Regions from separate parts of the Paenibacillus sp. FSL R5-0486 genome, predicted to be linked through region 1. Evidence: riboswitches for the same ligand, from Rfam matches in the RefSeq annotation. Region 1 holds a riboswitch; each other region holds the start of a gene.
What was found. A riboswitch is a leader RNA that binds a small molecule or an ion and turns the genes downstream of it on or off. The one in region 1 is predicted to bind S-adenosylmethionine.
Positions count from the first base shown of each region.

Region 2: linked by a shared signal. The riboswitch ahead of mmuP (S-methylmethionine permease) and the one ahead of metA (homoserine O-succinyltransferase) in region 1 are both predicted to bind S-adenosylmethionine.
Region 3: linked by a shared signal. The riboswitch ahead of MKY01_RS26430 (methionine ABC transporter ATP-binding protein) and the one ahead of metA (homoserine O-succinyltransferase) in region 1 are both predicted to bind S-adenosylmethionine.

Region 1 is NZ_CP150237.1:2,022,900-2,029,749, forward strand. Features, by position in the region: gene MKY01_RS09220 (HRDC domain-containing protein) at 1-323, shown strand, start outside; gene corA (magnesium/cobalt transporter CorA) at 394-1,329, opposite strand; SAM riboswitch class I at 1,781-1,904, shown strand; gene metA (homoserine O-succinyltransferase) at 2,141-3,058, shown strand; gene MKY01_RS09235 (PLP-dependent transferase) at 3,083-4,267, shown strand; gene MKY01_RS09240 (aminotransferase class I/II-fold pyridoxal phosphate-dependent enzyme) at 4,264-5,436, shown strand; gene mqnC (cyclic dehypoxanthinyl futalosine synthase) at 5,678-6,814, shown strand.
Region 2 is NZ_CP150237.1:6,264,222-6,271,071, reverse strand. Features, by position in the region: gene MKY01_RS27860 (PAS domain-containing methyl-accepting chemotaxis protein) at 1-210, shown strand, start outside; gene MKY01_RS27855 (spore germination protein) at 359-2,071, shown strand; gene MKY01_RS27850 (spore germination protein) at 2,110-3,210, shown strand; gene MKY01_RS27845 (Ger(x)C family spore germination protein) at 3,207-4,409, shown strand; SAM riboswitch class I at 4,480-4,581, shown strand; gene mmuP (S-methylmethionine permease) at 4,674-6,086, shown strand; gene mmuM (homocysteine S-methyltransferase) at 6,064-6,850, shown strand, end outside.
Region 3 is NZ_CP150237.1:5,971,529-5,978,378, reverse strand. Features, by position in the region: gene MKY01_RS26440 (heme A synthase) at 1-672, shown strand, start outside; gene MKY01_RS26435 (Cthe_2314 family HEPN domain-containing protein) at 876-1,592, shown strand; SAM riboswitch class I at 1,722-1,863, shown strand; gene MKY01_RS26430 (methionine ABC transporter ATP-binding protein) at 1,990-3,024, shown strand; gene MKY01_RS26425 (methionine ABC transporter permease) at 3,025-3,684, shown strand; gene MKY01_RS26420 (MetQ/NlpA family ABC transporter substrate-binding protein) at 3,759-4,598, shown strand; gene MKY01_RS26415 (DUF2167 domain-containing protein) at 4,717-5,715, opposite strand; gene MKY01_RS26410 (SDR family oxidoreductase) at 5,889-6,668, shown strand; gene MKY01_RS26405 (NifU family protein) at 6,807-6,850, opposite strand, start outside.

The DNA.
Region 1 (6,850 bases):
AAGGGTATACGTTAGAGGAGATTGTTAATCGATCCGGATTATCCCGACGCGAGTTGGTTGAGCTGTTAGAGGCACTGGATCACGAAGGTTATGACACCGATTGTCTTCTTGATGTGGAGCTGGCAGTGATGCCAGAGAACGAACAAGAGGCCGTATGGAGTGCGTATGAGGAGCTGGGAGATACGTTCCTGAAGCCAGTATTACATAAGGTGTATGGAGGAGAGAAACCCGATGGAGGAAGTCTGGAGCAGGTCTATGAAAGACTGCGCATGATTCGAATCCGCTTCCGTCGGCACGCAGAGACAGAGAAGAATGTTGGTTAATAATCAGAAATGAAAAAAGACGAGGCGTTTCTCCCGGAGGAACGCTTCGTCTTTGTTATTTCATACGAGTTCATACCCAGTCTTTCTTGCGGAAAATGAAGAACATGCTCAGGCCCAGGGTAACCATTAGGCCAATCACAACAAAATAGCTGTATTTCCAGTTAAGCTCGGGCATATTCGTAAAGTTCATACCGTATATACCGGTAATGACCGTCAGCGGCATGAAGACCGTGGTAATGGCGGTAAATACACGCATGATTTCATTCGCCCGGTTCGCAATACTGGATTGGTAGGCTTCTCGCAAGTTGCCCATCAGGTCGCGATAAGTCTCAAAGGTTTCAGATATTTTTACAGCATTCTCATAGATGTCACTGAAATACTTTTGCAGTTGATCATCGATGAGACGCAGATCTTTTTTATTCAAGGTGTTAATAACCTCTTTCTGAGGTCCAAGGACTTTTTTCAGCCACAGAATCTCACTGCGTAGCCCGATGATTTCATTCAGATGTGACTTTTTGGTGTGCATCAGAATGTCTTCCTCAAGCTTCTCGATCCGTGCTTCAATTCGGTCACCTACGGTGAAATAATTATCAACAATCAAGTCAACCAGCAAATACAGCAGACGATCCGGTGTACTGATTTCCTGTTCCCACAGGATGGGTTTCAGTGTGCGCAATTCGCTGACCTTGTGCTTGGTAACACTAATAATGAAATGTCTGCCGAGGAATAAGTTGACCGCACGTAGAAATATCTCTTCATCATCAAAACGGATGCTATTAATCACAATAAAATAATGGTTCTCATAAATTTCAATCTTCGGACGTTGTTCTTCGTCACTAAGACAGTCTTCCACAGCCAGATCATGCATCAAGAACAGCGGCTGAAGTACCGCCAAATCGTCTATGTCTGCATCAATCCAGTAAAATCCTTCCGCTGGTGGAGTCAGCGCCTGCTGAATGTCGTCCACCGGAATAAATACACCGTTGTTTACCAACCGGATTTTCATCGTTAATCTACTCCTTCTGCACCCGCCAACTTGGCGGATATTATCATTATGGGCGCAAAAAGAACAAATCAGCCGGTCGGCAGCGGAGCCTGGAGATCAGGGCTGCGTTCACTATATAATCAAACGGAAGTCACGTCCCGCTGCCGGCATGCTGATGTTAATTCTTTATGCAGTTTGTCGGAATTCGGCTGCCAGTCAGGCCTCGGGTCGCCATCCATTTAATATGTCACCTCTCACATAAGGGTTTATAACACCTTGTTTAGTATACCGCTGGTACAAGGTGCTTTCAAGCGCAAAAATGTGTCTATTTCGCGCCCTGAGGCAGTGTATGACAACGGATGATGAACGGTTCCGATCTGGGAAGCAGACATCGAACTGCAACTTGACGTGAGGGCATTAATGTAATAAAGTAGACGGTGAACCATATTTAATTACAATCTAATACAGCGAAATCTTATCAAGAGTAGGTGGAGGGACTGGCCCGATGAAACCCGGCAACCGGCGGTATACCGCACGGTGCTAATTCTTGCAGCGACTAAGTGTCAGGTGGCACTGTTGTAACTGAGAGATGAGAGAGGCGCATATCTTTTTTACATATGACCTTTCTCGAAATCCGAGGAAGGTCTTTGTTATATGCCCCGACTTCTCAGCAGTGATTTTCGCTAAGGAACTTGAGGTTGTTTGTAACGTTGGATGAAAGAGCAATTCAATGTTTTTACAAGCTCAAGGCAGTCTATAACTGTATTGATGTGAAGACATCAAGCCAAGGGTGGCTGCATCTATCTATGCACAAGGAGGAGTTAGACTTACTATGCCAATCAAAATACCCGATACTCTACCAGCAAAAGAAGTACTTGAAGGAGAGAATATCTTCGTCATGGATGAAACTTCTGCATATCAGCAGGATATTCGTCCACTCCGTATCGCTATATTAAACCTGATGCCCACAAAGGAAACGACCGAAACACAATTGCTTCGTCTGGTGGGAAACACGCCTATTCAGGTGGATGTCGTTCTTGTACATCCCAAATCCCATACGTCGAAGAATACGTCTCAAGAGTATTTGGATCTGTTCTATAAAACCTTTGATGAGATTGAGCACCGTCGTTTCGATGGAATGATCATTACGGGTGCCCCGGTGGAACAGATGGATTTCGAAGACGTGAACTATTGGAATGAAATCCAGGAGATCTTCGAATGGACCAAAACCAATGTGACTTCAACCCTCCACATATGTTGGGCTTCTCAGGCAGGTTTATACCATCATTTTGACGTACCCAAGGTTGCACTTGATGAAAAGTGTTTTGGCGTTTTCCCACATACCATCAATAAACCACATGTTCCGTTGTTGCGTGGATTCGATGAAGTATTCAACGTTCCACATTCCCGTCATACGGAAGTGAGACGCGAAGATATTGAAAAGAATGAGAATTTAGAGATTTTGGCTGAATCCGAGGAAGCGGGGATCTTCCTGGTTGCTACCAAAGACGGCAAACAGATTTTTGCCACAGGACATGCCGAGTATGACCCGTTCTCATTAAAGTGGGAGTATGACCGGGATGCAGCCAAAGGGTTGGATATCGCATTGCCTAGGCATTATTATCCGAATGACGACCCTTCCCGTGTGCCACCAGCTACTTGGCGCGCTCATGCCAACTTATTATTCTCTAACTGGCTCAATTACTATGTGTATCAAGAAACACCTTACGATATTGGCCCGCAAATCTAATCGAGATTACAGGAGGATGCAGCAATGGAAGACAACAAGTTGAAAATCGAAAGCCGCTTAGCACAAATTGGGTCCATCAATGAACCGGTAACAGGCGCCATTAACTTTCCGATCTATCAATCCACTGCGTTTCGCCACCCGAAGCTTGGACAAAGCACGGGGTTTGATTATATTCGTACGACTAATCCAACCCGTAAAGTATTGGAAGAAGCCGCCGCAGCGCTGGAGTCCGGTGATGCAGGGTTTGCCTGTAGCTCGGGAATGGCCGCGCTACAAACGATCTTCGCCATGTTTGGTCAAGGGGATCATTTGATTGTATCGCTGGATCTGTATGGTGGAACCTATCGTCTGCTGGAACGTATTCTGTCCCGTTTCGGCGTAACTGCAAGTTATGTGGACACGAATGACCTGGCAGCACTGGAGAAGGTTCGTCAACCGAATACCAAAGCTGTATTTATTGAGACACCAACCAACCCACTGATGATGATCACCGATGTGGAAGCCGTTGCTTCCTGGGCGAAAAGTTACAACCTGTTGACCATTGTTGACAACACGTTGTTGACTCCATTTTTCCAACGTCCGATTGAACTGGGTGCTGATATCATCATTCATAGCGCTACCAAATATCTGGGCGGACACAATGATGTGCTGGCCGGACTAATTATTACCAAAGGTGAGGTGTTATCTGCAGAGATGGCGTTCCTGCATAATTCCATTGGAGCAGTATTATCTCCAAGTGACTCCTACCAGTTGATGAAAGGTATGAAAACGCTGGCTCTTCGCATGGAACGTCATGAGCACAATGCACTTACTATTGCCAAATACTTGCTTGAGCACCCAGCGGTGGTTGAAGTGTATCATCCAGGACTATCCGATCATCCAGGGTATGAGATACAGAATAAACAATCCACGGGTAACACCGGTATCTTCTCTTTCAAAGTGAAGGATGCACGTTATGTTGAACCATTACTTCGTCATATCAAACTCATTGCTTTTGCCGAAAGTCTCGGCGGAGTTGAATCACTCATGACTTATCCGGCAGTACAAACGCATGCGGATATTCCGCTTGAAATTCGTGAAGCCGTAGGTGTGGATGACCGTCTGCTCCGGTTCTCTGTAGGCATTGAACATGCGGATGATCTGATTGCAGATCTCGGCAATGCTCTGACAGCTGCACAACAGGAAGTGGAAGGAGGCGTGCACTCATGAGTGAGTCCAACAACAAGCCCAATTCCGAGTTGAAATTTGATACCAAATTGCTCCATTTTGGTGATGAGATTGACAAAACGACTGGAGCCTCCAGTGTACCGATCTACCAAGCATCAACATTCCATCATTTTGATATCTTCAATCCGCCTCAACATGATTACAGTCGTTCGGGTAATCCGACACGTCAGGCTTTGGAAGATTACATCACATTGCTGGAGGGCGGCGCACGAGGCTTTGCCTATTCTTCGGGGATGGCTGCGATCTCAAGCGTGTTCATGATGTTCTCCGCAGGGGACCACATGATTGTAACGGAAGACGTATATGGAGGTACGTATCGTTTGCTTACTTCCATATTAAGCCGTATGCAGATCGAGACAACCTTTGTAGACATGACCAATATAGATGAAGTGAAAGCGGCACTCAAGCCAAACACCAAGGCAGTTTATATGGAAACACCGTCCAACCCTACACTGCGAATTACGGATATCGCTGCCGTAACTGACTGGTCGAAGGAACATGACCTGATCACGATTCTGGATAACACCTTTATGACACCTTACTATCAGCGTCCAATTGAGCTTGGTGTGGACATCGTCGTACATAGTGCTACGAAGTTTCTCGGAGGTCACAGTGATGTACTTGCAGGGTTAGCTGTTGCTCGCACGGAATCACTTGGCGTACAACTGAAACAGCTGCAAAATGGACTTGGAACTGTACTCGGGGCACAAGAATCCTGGCTTTTGATGCGCGGGATGAAAACCTTGGGGGCTCGCATGGCTCATAGTGAACGGAGCACAGCCAAACTGGCGGCATGGCTTAATGAGCGCAGTGATATTACCGCTGTCTTTTATCCTGGACTGGAGGATCATCCGGGCCGTGAGGCACATGAGCGCCAGTCCACAGGATATGGAGCTGTCGTTTCTTTTGACGTCGGTTCAGGTGATCGTGCAAAAGCAGTTCTTAACCGGGTGAAGCTACCTATTGTTGCTGTAAGCTTGGGAGCTGTGGAGAGTATTCTGTCCTACCCAGCGATGATGTCTCATGCGGCAATGCCGGCTGAGGTTCGCCGTGACCGTGGCATTACAGATGGATTGCTGCGCTTCTCCGTAGGTCTGGAAGATATCGAAGATCTGATTGTAGATTTGGAGCAAGCACTTCAGGAATCCTAACAAAAATGGATGCCCGAATACGCCGATGTGTATCACTTAAGTTCGAACTAATTCTTTTCCATATGTAAAAATTTTTACTTATTTTTAAAGCACCTGTACATAAGGTGCTTTTTTTCACATGTAACCTGTGTTACGATATGTGGAGTACAGAAATACGATGTTGCCACCAGAACTTGCTTCTCTTGAACAAGTTGGGACGGATCGTTATATAATTTCTCTTCATGAGGGAGGCTTTTTTACGATGAGTACGGTAGACCGTATCTTAGATAAAGCCCTTCGGGGCGAACGTTTGGACTTGGAAGACACGATTGAGCTATTTGAATCGAATGAAGTGGACAAAATCGGGGCAGCTGCTAATGTCATTATGAAACGCATGCACCCTGAACCATACAGAACATTTGTAATTGGGCGTAACGTCAACTACACAAACGTGTGTGATGTGTACTGCCGTTTTTGTGCTTTCTACCGCAGACCTGGTTCGGATGAAGGTTATGTGCTTCCGGACGAAGTTATTTTCCAGAAGATTCAGGAAACGGAAGATGTGAATGGTACCGAGATTTTGATGCAAGGTGGAACGAATCCAAACTTGCCTTTCAGCTATTATACAGACCTGTTGAAAGCCATCAAAGAGCGTTTCCCAAACATCACGATGCACTCTTTCTCCCCAGCGGAGATTATGAAAATGGTTGAAGTATCCGATGGCCTTACATTGGAAGAAGTTGTTCGTGCCATTCACGAAGCTGGACTGGATTCCTTGCCTGGCGGTGGCGCTGAAATTCTGGATGACCGCACACGTCGGAAAATTAGCCGCTTGAAAGGTTCATGGCGCGATTGGATGGACGTTATGCAAACTGCACACCGCATCGGTATGAACACCACGGCAACGATGGTTATCGGACTTGGTGAATCGATGGAAGAGCGTGCATTACACTTGCTCCGTGTACGTGAAGCTCAGGACGAATGTATTGCGAACAAGTATGACTCCGAAGGTTTCCTGGCGTTTATTCCTTGGACTTTCCAGCCGGATAATACAAACCTCAAGCTGGAGCGTCAGACTCCGGAAGAGTACTTGAAGACTGTAGCCATCAGCCGCCTGGTACTTGATAATATCAAGAACATTCAATCCTCTTGGGTAACGATGGGTCCTGAGATCGGTAAGAAGTCGCTTGAATTTGGCTGTAATGACTTCGGTAGCACGATGATTGAAGAGAACGTTGTATCTGCTGCTGGTGCAACATATAAAGTTAACATTGAATCCATTCTCCGTTTGATTCGGGAGTCCGGTTATATCCCGGCACAACGTAACACCCGATACGAGATTGTGCGCATGTTCGACGAAGAAAATGCCGTACATGAAGATTTCGTAATGCAGAACTAATTCTAATTAATTCAATACTACTCTTTATAAACTTTG
Region 2 (6,850 bases), 3.0 Mb from region 1:
ATGGTGGAGAGTTCGATTAATGAGATTCGTGATAGCGTGACCGGAATAACAAAGGAGATTGGTAATATCACAGGTGGTACCAAAAAAGTAGAAGAATATGTGGAGCAGAGCCAGAAGCAGATTGAGATTGCATTGAATGATTTTACAGCAATTGCTGCTTCAGCTCACTTGTTGGATGCCAAAGCGGAGCATGTGACCAGAATCGTATAACAATATATAGTAATAGCGGTTCCTTGCACAGGAACCGTTTTTTTGTCGTTCAGTACTCAAAAAAACGGGAATTATTGTGATCAAACGGGGACACAATACTTGGGAATACCTGCAGCTATGTCATGCAGAGAAATGTTGGGGTGGGAACATGTGGTCAACAATTGTATCCTACGTGCCGGATTGGTCCATATGGATTCAGGCATTCTTGGTCTTCATCATTCCAATTGGTATTACATTGAGCATGCGCTGGATCAATGCTGCCATTAAGCGCGGAAGCTTCTCTCGTTCGAAGCCATCGTCCATATCCTCGAAGGATATCTCGCCAGCAGCCAAAGGGCAGGGTGAAGGGACCGAAACTGGTCACTATGCCAATATTAAATTAACGGAAAAGTACAGCATAAATCTGACGAGTGTGAAAGAAAGCTTTGGACTCAATGCAGACGTGCATATTCGGGAATTTATTATTAGGGGAACGAATACACGGGCTGCGGTCATTTATACCGAAGGCCTGGTAGATCAAGACTTAGTTGATGATCACTTGATTACACCGTTGATGTTCGAAGGTGTTCCCCTACTTAAGCAGGAGGGTTTCCTTCATCCAGACAACGCACACTTACTGTCGGCATATCTGCAAGATCAATTACTTCCTGTCAGTCTGGTTGAGGAGACGAAGTCCCTCCAAGAACTCGCAGTTGGTGTGTTGTTTGGGAAAAATGCACTGCTGGTTGATGGTTTGCCAGGTGCTTTATTAATTGGAGCTCATAAGATCAAAACAAGAGGTATGAATGAACCCTTGTCAGAGGGACTGCTTCGTGGGCCTCGTATTGGTTTTACAGAGCAATTAAGCGATAATACAGGCATTTTACGTCGTTATGGAAGTGATCAGAGCCTGTTTATTAAGAAGTATGAAGTGGGTTCACGGATCAAAAAAGATTTGGCGATAGCCTATATTCAGGATATTGCCGATCCAAATCTCGTTGCAGAAGTATGCAAGCGAATCGAAGAGATGGATATGGATTCAATGCTCGAATCAGGTTATGTGGAACAACTCATCGAAGATAATACGCTGAGTCCTTTTCAGCAGGTACTGAATACTGAAAGACCTGACCGGGTGATGGGTGCCCTTCTGGAAGGCCGAGTGGCAATTTTGTTGGATGGAACGCCATTTGTATTAATTGTACCGGTGACCTTTAGCATGTTGCTTCAGTCTCCAGAGGACTATTATGAACGCTGGATTCCCGGAACATTTTTGCGAGTGCTGCGTTTTATGGCCGCGATGCTGGCATTGCTTGCTCCTGCGCTCTATATCTCGTTTATCTCGTTTCATCCGGGTCTTATTCCAACCAAGCTAGTATTGACGATTATTGAAACGCGTACTGGAGTGCCATTCCCCTCAATTATTGAGGTACTCATCATGGAGCTTTCAATTGAAATCTTGAGGGAGGCCGGGATACGCTTGCCCAAACCGATTGCGCCAGCGATGGGTATCGTAGGAGGTCTGATTATTGGCCAAGCAGCCGTGCAAGCGGGAATAATAAGCCAATTTCTGGTCATTGTCGTTGCGGTAACAGCCATCTCTTCCTTTACGATTCCGGTCTATAGTGCGGGATTAACGCTAAGGATTCTACGATTTGCCGCTATGTTCAGCGCAGCCGTACTCGGATTGTTTGGCGTGGTTATGTTCTTTCTGCTTGTGTGTACACATCTGGCACGACTCTCAAGCTTTGGCGTACCTTATGTTGCACCAGCCGTTCCCTATCACATGAATGAATGGAAGGATTTTGTTATCCGTGCACCGCTAAATATGATGAGAATGCGTCCCAAAATGACTAATCCGATCGATGATGATCGGAAAAAATAAATGGAATTCCATCTACTGAAGGTCTGGAGGTGAACTAAGTGAATGGCTCCCAAGGAAAGCTAACCACGACACAGGCCGTTGTAATTATTGTCAATTACATGCTTGGTGCCGGGATATTGACACTACCTCGAACGACCAGCAAAGCTGTCGGAACACCGGATGTCTGGATTTCCATTATCCTATCTGGATTCATTATCATAGGTGTGGGAATAATTCTGGTTACCCTGTGTCGCAGATTTCCGGAGAAAACCGTCTTCCAGTTCACCCGTGAGATTACGGGCAGCTGGATTGCTTACATACTGGGATTGTCTATGATTATGTATTTCATAGTTATTGCCGCATTCGAAATCAGAGTTATGGCTGAAGTGACTGGGATGTATCTGCTCGAACGCACCCCCACCTGGGCGATTGTGATGGTCTTCATGTGGATCGGTGTATATATGATTTCAGGCGGGCTTGGCGTTATCGTACGTGTGTTTGAGATCATCCTTCCGATTACGATTATTATATTTGTGATTGAAATTTTGCTTAGTAATCAGCTATTCGAGATTGGCAATCTGAGACCCGTCCTCGGTGATGGGATTATGCCCGTTTTCCAAGGGTTGAAGCCTTCACTATTATCTTATACGGGCTATGAGGTGATGTTAATCATGACTGCCTATATGAAAAATCCGAAGAAGAGCAATAAAGCGATGACCTGGGGGATACTCATATCCACTATTATCTACTTGATCACGGTGGTGATGGTTATAGGCAGTTTATCGCTCGATGGCATCAAAACTCGAACCTGGCCAACGCTGGATTTGGTAAGAAGCTTCGAAATCCAGGGTCTGATATTCGAGCGTTTTGAATCCTTATTGCTGGTCATCTGGATTATGCAAATCTTTTCGACTACAGCAATTACACATTACTGCGCTTCGGTGGGTATTCGTGATTTGTTTCGTTCCCAAAAAATCAAAGGCATCATGTACGGCCTGCTGCCGTTCATTTATCTGACAGCAATGATACCCAAAACAGTGGATGATACCTTCGTACTAGGAGATATGCTAGGCAATGTGTCCGTATTTTTGTTTGGCATTTTACCTCTGGTACTACTGTTGTTAAGTCTGATTCGCAAAAAAGGAGGCAAGCATGCATGATTACATTCCGCATGTTGTTACGCTTAGCCACTGTATTATGCATTCTCTTAACGATATCCGGATGTTGGAGCAGTCGAGAGATAGAGGATCTAAGTGTCTACGTTGGTCTTGGGATCGATATCGGCAAAGAGACGGAATTTGAGGAGAACATCGCCAATCAGGGAGGAGGGTATTCCAAGCAGAACAATGTGACAGCCACGGTACAGATTGCTCCCGGTAATTCCAGCAGTCAGAAGAGCCAACAATCCGGTTCGCCTGCTTCTGGTAAAACGTCCTATTCCAATGAACAGCTTACCGGAGATTCCTTGCTGCAAATCTTTCGTCAGTTTGCACTGAGACGAGATCATCCGCTCATCGGACATCATCTGAAGGTTATCGTTGTGTCCAAGGATATCGCCAAAAAGTATGGTCTGGACCAGCTGCTGGATTTTGTACTTCGGGATAACGATATTCGTCCTAACTGTCTAGTGTTGATTAGCCATCATCGCGCTGTTGATGTACTGACTTCAGATGATCCTTCCCGGATTCCAGCATTTTATCTTACAGGTATTACCGGTAATTCATACTTGTCCAATAAAATCCTGGACCCCGTTCTACTCTCCAAATTAGATGCACAAATGCAATCCGGTTCCAGCTTTTTGCTCCAGAATGTACTGAACTTCAATGGAGAGGACAAGTTCTCCGGTGCCAGTATCTTTGATGGGAAAACAACCAAATTCATCGGGGAACTCAGCCAAACGGATCTAGAAGGGCTATCTTGGCTTAGACCTAAAGAAAAAGGAGGTATCTTGAAGACATACAATAAAGAGGGGTTCACTGTTGTATATGAAATGAAGAAGAAAAAAACAACAATAATTCCAAAAGTGGTTGGCGATGATATTTCATTCCATGTGAAAACTGAATCCGAAGGCTGGTTGATGGAGGATTGGCGTGCTCCCGAGGAAGAGGAAAAAGGTGCGTATCTCAGTGAATTGGAAAAAGAATTTGCTGAACTTGCCAAACAACAGATTCGACAGTTGTTATACAAACTGCAGCATACCTATAAAGTAGATGTTGCGGATTTTCGGGATAGCTTGCGTATTAAAGAACCTAAAACATGGAAAAAAGTCAAAGACGATTGGGATAAAATTTTTAGCACCGTGCCGATCACCTATGAGGTAAAGACCACCATCACGAATCCGGGGTCTTCCACCGAATAGCGAGGTGTGCCATATATTATTTAATTGTTGACACATTCATGATAGATCGCTATATTAGTAAAAAATCATTTTCTTATCCAGAGAGGTGGAGGGACTGGCCCTTAGAAACCTCAGCAACAGATCTGAAGGATACTGTGCTAATTCCAGCGGGTGAAAGCCTGATAGATAGGAGCGTTTGTTTTTATTTGTCAGTAACGGCGCACTCTTTAGGCAGAGTGGGTCTTTTTTGTTTTTTCTGGATGAAGAAGTAGGGGAGCAGCAGGTATGGAGAACAACAACGACAAAGGGCATTTTCAGCGGAAAATGCAGGCACGGCATGTGGTCATGCTCTCTCTCGGAGGAGTCATTGGAACGGGATTATTCCTCAGCTCAGGTTACACCATTCAGCAGGCGGGACCACTGGGAACCATTCTGTCCTATCTGATTGGAGCCATCGTTGTGTATCTGGTGATGCTCTGTCTTGGTGAACTGTCTGTTCATATGCCAGAGACGGGAGCATTTCATAGTTATGCAGCCAAATATATCGGACCGGCAACAGGTTACACGGTGGCTTGGTTATACTGGTTAACCTGGACTGTTGCGCTTGGCTCCGAATTCACAGCCGCCGGATTGCTTATGCAGCGCTGGTTCCCATCGGTAAACGTATGGATATGGAGCGCGGTTTTTGCACTGATGATCTTTCTGTTTAACGCTCTAACGGTGAAATTTTTTGCGGAATCCGAGTTCTGGTTCTCATCTGTAAAAGTAGTGACTATCGTAATCTTCATTATTATCGGTGGTGCAGCCATGTTTGGTATCATTCCCATGGCGGATTCTGAACCGGCTCCATTTCTATCGAATATTACCGCATCCGGGTGGTTCCCTCATGGGGCTACAGCGATATTGATGACCATGCTTGCTGTAAACTTTGCCTTCTCAGGCACCGAGTTAATCGGCATTGCCGCCGGTGAGACGGAGAACCCGGAAAAGACGATACCAAAGGCTATTCATACAACGCTGTGGCGTTTGGTTATTTTCTTCATCGGAACGATTATTATCTTGTCGGCCTTGCTGCCCATGTCGGATGCCAGTGTACTGGAAAGTCCGTTTGTAGCGGTAATGGAGCGGGTGGGTGTACCCTATGCAGCAGACATTATGAACTTTGTTATTCTGACGGCGATTCTCTCTGCTGCCAATTCAGGCCTATATGCATCTTCACGTATGCTCTGGTCTCTGGCTGACAAAAGAACGATCTCTCCGTGGTTTGCCAAATTGACCAAAAGCGGAGTACCGCTGAATGCACTTCTGATTAGTATGGTGGGTGGTGCGTTGGCATTGCTGTCCAGTATTATTGCGCCAGGTACGGTGTATATTACGCTGGTTTCCATTTCAGGTCTGGCTGTCGTTGCAGTATGGATGAGTATCAGTGCCTCCCAATACATGTTCCGCAGACAATATATCCGGGAAGGACATGCGGTCAAAGATCTGGTCTACCGCACACCACTGTATCCGGTGGTACCAATTGTTTCATTTATATTATGCCTGGCTTCATGTATAGGTATTGCCTTTGACCCGACACAGCGGATTGCGCTGTATTGTGGGGTTCCGTTTATCGCAGTATGTTACGCTGCTTATTATCTGACAGAACGTGTGAATAAGAAAAGAGGACAAGTACATGACGCAAGCACAACAGAATAACCCCATAGAACAGATCCTTCGTGAACATCCGGTCATGATTCTGGATGGAGCGTTGGCAACGGAACTCGAACAGCATGGATGTGATCTCGATGATCCACTATGGTCTGCTCGTGTGTTGCTTGAGAATCCGGATGTTATTGTTCAGGTCCATGCAGATTATTTTCGAGCAGGAGCCGACTGTGCGATTACATCCAGTTATCAGGCGACGGTGGATGGTTTCCGCAAGAGAGGGATCGATGAACAGTCAGCACTGGAGCTGATCCGGAAGACGGTGGAACTGGCTGTACAGGCGAGAGATGACGTGTGGGCAGAAGTGCAGAGTAGTTTAGTAGGGAGAGAAAGCTCGACAGGTCAGCTTGTAGAAGCTCCTTCAGTACGTTCCGAAACTGAGGAGAATGAGGAGCATATAACAGATCGTACAGTAGATCGCGAAGGAGACAGTTTTCGTCCACGTCCAATTATTGCCGGGTCCGTTGGTCCGTACGGCGCCTATCTGGCGGATGGTTCAGAGTATGTGGGACATTACGGCGTGTCGGATGAGACGCTGGCCGCATTTCACCGTCCGCGTATGGCGGCGCTGCTTGAAGCGGGTGCTGATATTCTGGCGTTTGAGACGATTCCTTCCTTGCAGGAAGCACAGGTGCTGGTTGATGTACTGAAGGAGTTCCCTCATGCGTATGCTTGGTTATCTTTTTCTTTAAAAGACGGGACAAGCATCAGCGAGGGCACACCGCTTGAGGTATGTGCACAGAAGTTTGGCTCCG
Region 3 (6,850 bases), 3.3 Mb from region 1:
CTGCAATTGTTTTCTTTCTTAACTCTGGTATTTGTTATCGTCCAGGGAATCATGGGGGCTTTTGCCGTTGTCTTCTCCCAATCTTCAGCAGTCATGGCACTGCATTTTGGTTTTGCACTGATCGCTTTTGCGAGTTCTCTAATGATGGCGCTGGGCATAAGGCAGGAGGCCAAAGATGGCGGATTGGAGCGCCTGAATAAATACCCTCGGGTTAGCAAAAAATTCAGGAATCTGGTCTGGTTCTCCACCATTTACACATATCTCGTGGTATACACAGGTGCATTTGTGAGTCACACGGATTCTGCCGGCGGATGTTCTGGATTTCCGCTTTGTAACGGTCAGATTATTCCTGAGCTTTCGGGTGGGGTAGCGGTTGCTTTTGCTCACCGTGCAGCAGCTGCGTCGCTCGTGATTGTTATCGCAATCCTGGGTCATTTCGCTTACCGTAATCATCCGGACAACAAGGAAATGCGTACTCTGGGTGTGGTATCCGTTGTTCTTATTCTGATGCAAGTAGTCATTGGTATTTTCATGATGGTGACAATGAACCGTCCGGAAGTATACATGTTCGTAGCTCTTGCTCATATGCTGGATATCGCCATATTGTTCGGAGTCTTAACGTATATGAGTTTCTTGGTGTACAAGCTACATCGCCCGGCTAATCGTTTCTAAGATATAGATCCATTCTTTTTCAAAGGTACTTGGGCTAAATATGAAAGTCCACCATCCAGTGATGTACATCATTGGACAGGTGGACTTTGTTTGATGTCAGGGGGATCAGGGCAACCTATGCCAAGCAGCAATTACACGGAATGGATGATGTGTTACGTATACGGTGATGAATTCTTGTTGATTTGGAAAAGAGGAGGTTAACAATGCTGCGAACGTTGTTGGGGGAAAAGCCACGTATAAACGAAGGTAAATTGAAGGCAGCGATGGACGCAATGGCGCATACGCTTGAGCTATTTCAACGACAAATGCATGTGGACCATGATCCCACGCATGACTATCGGAAACTGTATGTGTGGACTCAGGGACTCATCTCCTCACTGGATGAACTGGAGCAAAGCTGTTTCGCTGCTGCTCATTTTCGCAAAAAGGTCGTTGCAGGCTCAACGGATGATATGACGGCGACTGAAAAAGCCGAGTATGCACGTTATGTGTATTTCTACAAAGATGGCTTTATCCGCTGCTTTGCCATTCTGGATAAAGTCGGCACAGTATTAAATGAAATATTCCAGCTGAATACTTCCAATACCAAAGCGCATTTTTCTTATTTTACTGTGTTAAGGCAGTTCGACTATGCAAGGGAGCATCATGATCTTGCATTGCAATTAATACAGATCAAGGACTCTTATCGTGAACCGATGAGCAAGCTGCGCAAGCGACGTAATATGGAAATTCACTACATGAACTCAGAAATGCACGATGACCTGTGGCAGTTACACCAGACCTTGCAAGGTAAAGTGAAATTGGAGGATCTGAATCAGCATGTGCAGGAAATGCGTCAGGGCGTGGATATGGTCTGTGAAACGTTAACAGCCTCTTATAGTTATATCAATAAAATATGGAAAAGAAATAATTCCCTTTGACAAATCGGAATACTTGGAATATACTGAGTTTCAATCGAATGTTACATGGATATAACTGATATTTCGGAAGTTACGTTCACATTATAAAGCATAAACTACATGAACTTATAAAATCCTACAACAACATATTTCTTATCGAGAGCGGCGGAGGGACAGGCCCGATGAAGCCCGGCAACCGATTTGTAATGACATGATACATGTATCATTCGTTATAGATGTTAGGTGCTAATTCCTACAAAATGGTGCAAGACACGATTTTGGCAGATGAGAAGGTATATTCTTTCACGTGAAGAGCCCTCTTTGTATCTGCAAAGGGCTCTTTTTTTGTACTTTAAGTGGAGTTTTCCTTTAGATCGGGTAAAGATACATGTAGGTGTTTGGAAAGGGGCAAGTGCGATTGATTGAATTAAAAGGTTTAACGAAAACGTACGGCAAAGGGGCAAAATCTACAACAGCGTTATCCGAGCTGAATTTGAGCATCCAAAAGGGTGAAATCTACGGTGTGATTGGCCATTCCGGAGCTGGAAAAAGCACATTGATTCGCTGCATTAATTTGCTGGAACGGCCTACGGAGGGTGAGGTATGGGTCGACGGAATCAACCTGACTGAACTGAGCAAAACCGAATTGCAGCAACAGAGACGCAAGATCGGGATGATTTTTCAACATTTTAATCTGTTATCTTCGGCAACGGTATATGACAATGTAGCTTTTCCACTAAAGCTTGTGAATACACCCAAGGAAGCCATTGATCGCAAAGTGAAGGAAATGCTTACATTGGTTGGTCTGGAGCACCACAGCAGCAAATATCCGGCTCAATTATCGGGCGGCCAGAAACAACGTGTAGGGATTGCGAGAGCACTTGCAAGTGACCCAAATGTTCTTCTCTGTGATGAGGCTACTTCGGCACTTGATCCGCAGACGACAAATTCAATCCTGAAGTTATTACTCGACATTAATGAAAAGTACAACCTTACGATTGTGCTGATCACACATGAGATGCATGTCATTCAGAACATCTGTGACAAGGTGGCTGTCATTCATCAAGGTGGCATTGTGGAACAAGGACCTGTAACAGACGTGTTCCTGAAGCCGCAGCATGCGATTACGCGGGACTTCATGATGCGTGACCATGAAGCTGGACTTGCTCTGGAAGAGACCGCTCTGGCAAATGCAGGCGTTGAATTGCAGGCAGGTGTTGCTTCCAAACTTGTGAAGATATCCTTTCTGGGTAACAAAACGTATGAAGCGATTTTGTCTAGAACGGTACGTAAAACAGGCGTGGATTTTGCCATCCTGCAAGGTACAATCTCTACGATCAAACAGGTTCCTTATGGGCAGCTGACCGTTCGGTTCGAGGGTGATTTAAATGCGATTGATCGGACGATATCAGAATTAACCGCTGAGGGACTTGATGTGGAGGTGCTTCGTTAGATGGATTTTTCAACCGTACGTTGGGAAGAGGTTGGTAAAGCTTCCATAGAGACACTGCAAATTTTGGGTGTATCAGGCTTGTTTACCGTTATCTTAGGTTTACCGCTCGGAGTACTGCTGTTCATGACAGCCCGATCTGCTTCGATTAAGTCACGGGCAGTGTACACTATACTATCCCTGATTGTGAATATTTTGCGCTCAGTCCCATTTATCATATTGATTGTTGCTCTTATTCCATTCACTCGTATACTCGTCGGTACAGCTACGGGGGTGCTCGGCGTTATACCTCCTTTGGTGATTTCAGCAGCTCCTTATTTTGCTCGTTTGGTGGAGACGACGTTGCGAGAAGTTGATCGAGGTGTCATTGAAGCGGCACAGTCGATGGGTGCATCGACCGGACAGATTGTAAGACGGGTGTTACTGCCTGAGGCACTGCCTGGACTGCTTGCTGGTATAACGATCACCATTGTTACGCTCGTCTCCTATACGGCGATGGCGGGCATGGTTGGCGGTGGAGGTCTGGGAACATTGGCAATCAACTATGGATACTTCCGTTATCAAAATGAAATTATGATCATATCCGTAGTGTCGATGATCATTCTAGTGCAAATTCTCCAGATGGCTGGAGATCGCTTGGTTACATTTTTCACCAGGAAATAACACATAGATAACATGATGGATATGCATTAATGCAGATGCCACATGACAAAATGATTAGAGAAGGGGTTTTACACATGAAAAAATGGTCTTTTGCTCTACTTAGTCTTATGTTGATTGCGGTTCTCGCAGCTTGCGGAAACAACAAGGACGCCGATAGCGGCGCAGACAATTCAGCAGGTGCACCTCGTACAGTTGAATTGAAAGTTGGAGCTTCACCTACACCACACGCAGAGATTCTGGAAAGCATCAAGCCTGAACTGGAAGCACAAGGTATCCGTCTGCAAGTCGTTACGTTCAATGACTATGTACAACCCAATCAGCAACTTGCTGATAAAAAATTGGATGCGAACTTCTTCCAGCACCAGCCTTATCTGGACACAGAGAATAAAGAACGTGGATTCAACCTCGTTTCTGTAACACCTGTTCATGTTGAACCTTTTGGTGGATACTCCAAGAAGATTAAGTCTTTGGATGAATTGGCTGATGGCGCAAAAGTAGCAATTCCAAATGACCCATCCAATGGTGGACGTGCACTGTTGTTGCTTGCGAAGGAAGGTATCATTACGCTGAAAGACAACACGAATATTACATCTACGATTCAAGACATCACAGCCAATCCGAAGAACCTGGATATCATCGAGCTGGATGCAGCCATGATGCCTCGTCAATTGGATGAAGCGGATCTGGTATTCATCAACGCTAACTATGCGCTTGAAGCGAACCTGAATCCGGCGAATGATGCTTTGCTGATCGAAGATCTGCAAGGTAACCCATACGCAAACATCCTCGTTTCCCGTGAGGACAACAAGGATGCAGATGCAATCCAAAAACTGGCTGCTGCTCTGCACTCCGAAGAAGTGAAAACATTCATCAAAGAACGTTATAAAGGAGCAGTTGAACCTGCAACTGAATAATTCACGATATGTATGATATGATGTGAAGCTATTAAGAATAAGCCGTATATCTCTTCTGAAGAGATATACGGCTTATTTTATGTTTCCTAATCTGTACTGACGTGGGGATCAACATAAGTCAAAGTTTTTCCGGTTTATCCACGTCAGAATGATGCCCAGATTGGAGGTAGTAGGATAATTCATTCTGATCAGCATACTGCTGTTCATCGGCTTCTTGCAGGTACGTCCTCTCGGAGGGAGAGAGTTTCTCTTCTTCTCCGTGTGAGCTTTTGATTTTGTATCTGATCCAACCGATTAACCCAAGGACGACAACGAGGATCAAAGCCCATCCTTTTTTGAGCAAAAGAAGAGCACTGAATTTTTGGGAAGCCGTGTACCCGATCCCGCCCATCAGAAGACTGTTGAGCCCTATGGTGGATGTTTTGTCAGTCGAAGCATTGTACTCCTCGTAGGTATATCCTGCATTGATGCTAAGTTGATTAAGGACAGTTTCCTCGAATACCTGGCGGCTCTGTTGAAAGTTGTCCGTATCGGTAACCAGAATGGCTGTGATGTACCCTTCGCGTGTCAGGAGTTTTACATTGTAATTGACCATGGCTTGCTGATCAGCATTCTTAAAACCGAGGGAGTAAACCAACTGATGTTTGGTACTGTCATATGTCGGTTCGATCTCCCACCCCGTTATGTACGTTCTATATTCAGGATCAAATTCTCTGTTATCTTCTTCTGTGCCTCGGATATAACTGCTTAACAGCTCTTCGGCACTTAAATTTTGATCGTCATCATGGATATGACCTGTCTTCACGTACTCGAACACAACATACCACGAGCCGAATTCACTATTGCTGGTTAGGCTTCCGATTTCGTTCCCATTAGGCTTTCCATCACTGTTAAGTATCGAGCGTTGGGTATTGGGCTTATCCAGATAGGAATGGCTTTCAGGGACTTCCAGGGTGGCCTTACCGTCCAAAGAGACAGATGCTGGTCCAGTAATCCAATCGTACTCATCTGGTGCTGGCTCATTCTCACTTGCCGCTGATACCTGTAAGGCACTAGAGACTGTGAATAAACTCAACATTAAAAGTGTAAGAAATAATATCCATCTTTTGTTCTTCATATTCGTGTAGAGGTCCTTTCAGGTTATATCCTCGACAGTACCATAGGTGTTTAATTTCAATCAAGATATATTTGGAATTAAAGGTGAATAATCCCTTGTGGATAAGCGAGTTGTAGGAGGACGATAAATCTTTTATACTGGATAGTGACTGCTCTTTGAAGAGGGGGATGAACGTGAAGGGAAAGATTGCCCTCATAACGGGAAGTGCCAAAGGTCTTGGTAAAATGACGGCCCTCAGTCTGGCAGATCAAGGGTGCCATATTGCCCTGAACTATGTACACAGCAGAACAGAAGCTGAGGCTTTAAAGGCTCAGATTATAGCCAAGGGTGTGCGGTGCATTGCCATCCAGGCTGATATATCCAAGGTGGAAGATATCTCTTCATTGGTTGAGCAGGTGGAAGGTAACCTTGGCAGCATTGATATTTTGGTGAATAACGCAGGTCCATTTATCCGTGAACGACGATTATTTGCGGATTATTCTGAAGCTGAGGTCCAGATGCTCGTGCAGGGAAATCTGTTGGGACCGATGTTACTGGATCAGCGTGTATTGCCAGAGATGAGACGCAAGCAATGGGGACGCATTATCCATTTTGGCTTCAGTCATGCTGGAGAAGCGAGATCTTGGCCTCATCGCGCCGTATATGCGGCTGCCAAGGTGGGTCTGGTATCTTTTACAAAGACACTCGCGGTTGAAGAAGCCCCGTATGGAATTACGGTTAACATGGTATGTCCAGGTGACATTCGTGGTGCGAACAAAGAGAAAACGATTGATGAAATGGCAGGCATCATCGACGAGGAAACACCAAGAGGGCGTCCAGGCAGCGGTGAAGATATTGCACGAGTGATTACGTATCTGTGCCTTGATCATTCCGATTTTATAACAGGTAACATTATGGATGTATCTGGAGGACTTGATCCGATTCGTCCGACCATACAGCGTGAGGATACTTAAAAGGTGAATTGAAGGATTGTACGTGGAATCTGGTAAAAGGGACAGATGAAATGGACTCTCTGCATATGCACACAAAAAAAGAGCCCTCCGCTTCATGCGAAGCGAAAGGCTCTTGAGGTTTATTTCGTGAAGGATTGATTAGAATACTTGTACGACTTCTTGTACACCCTCAACTTCTTCGA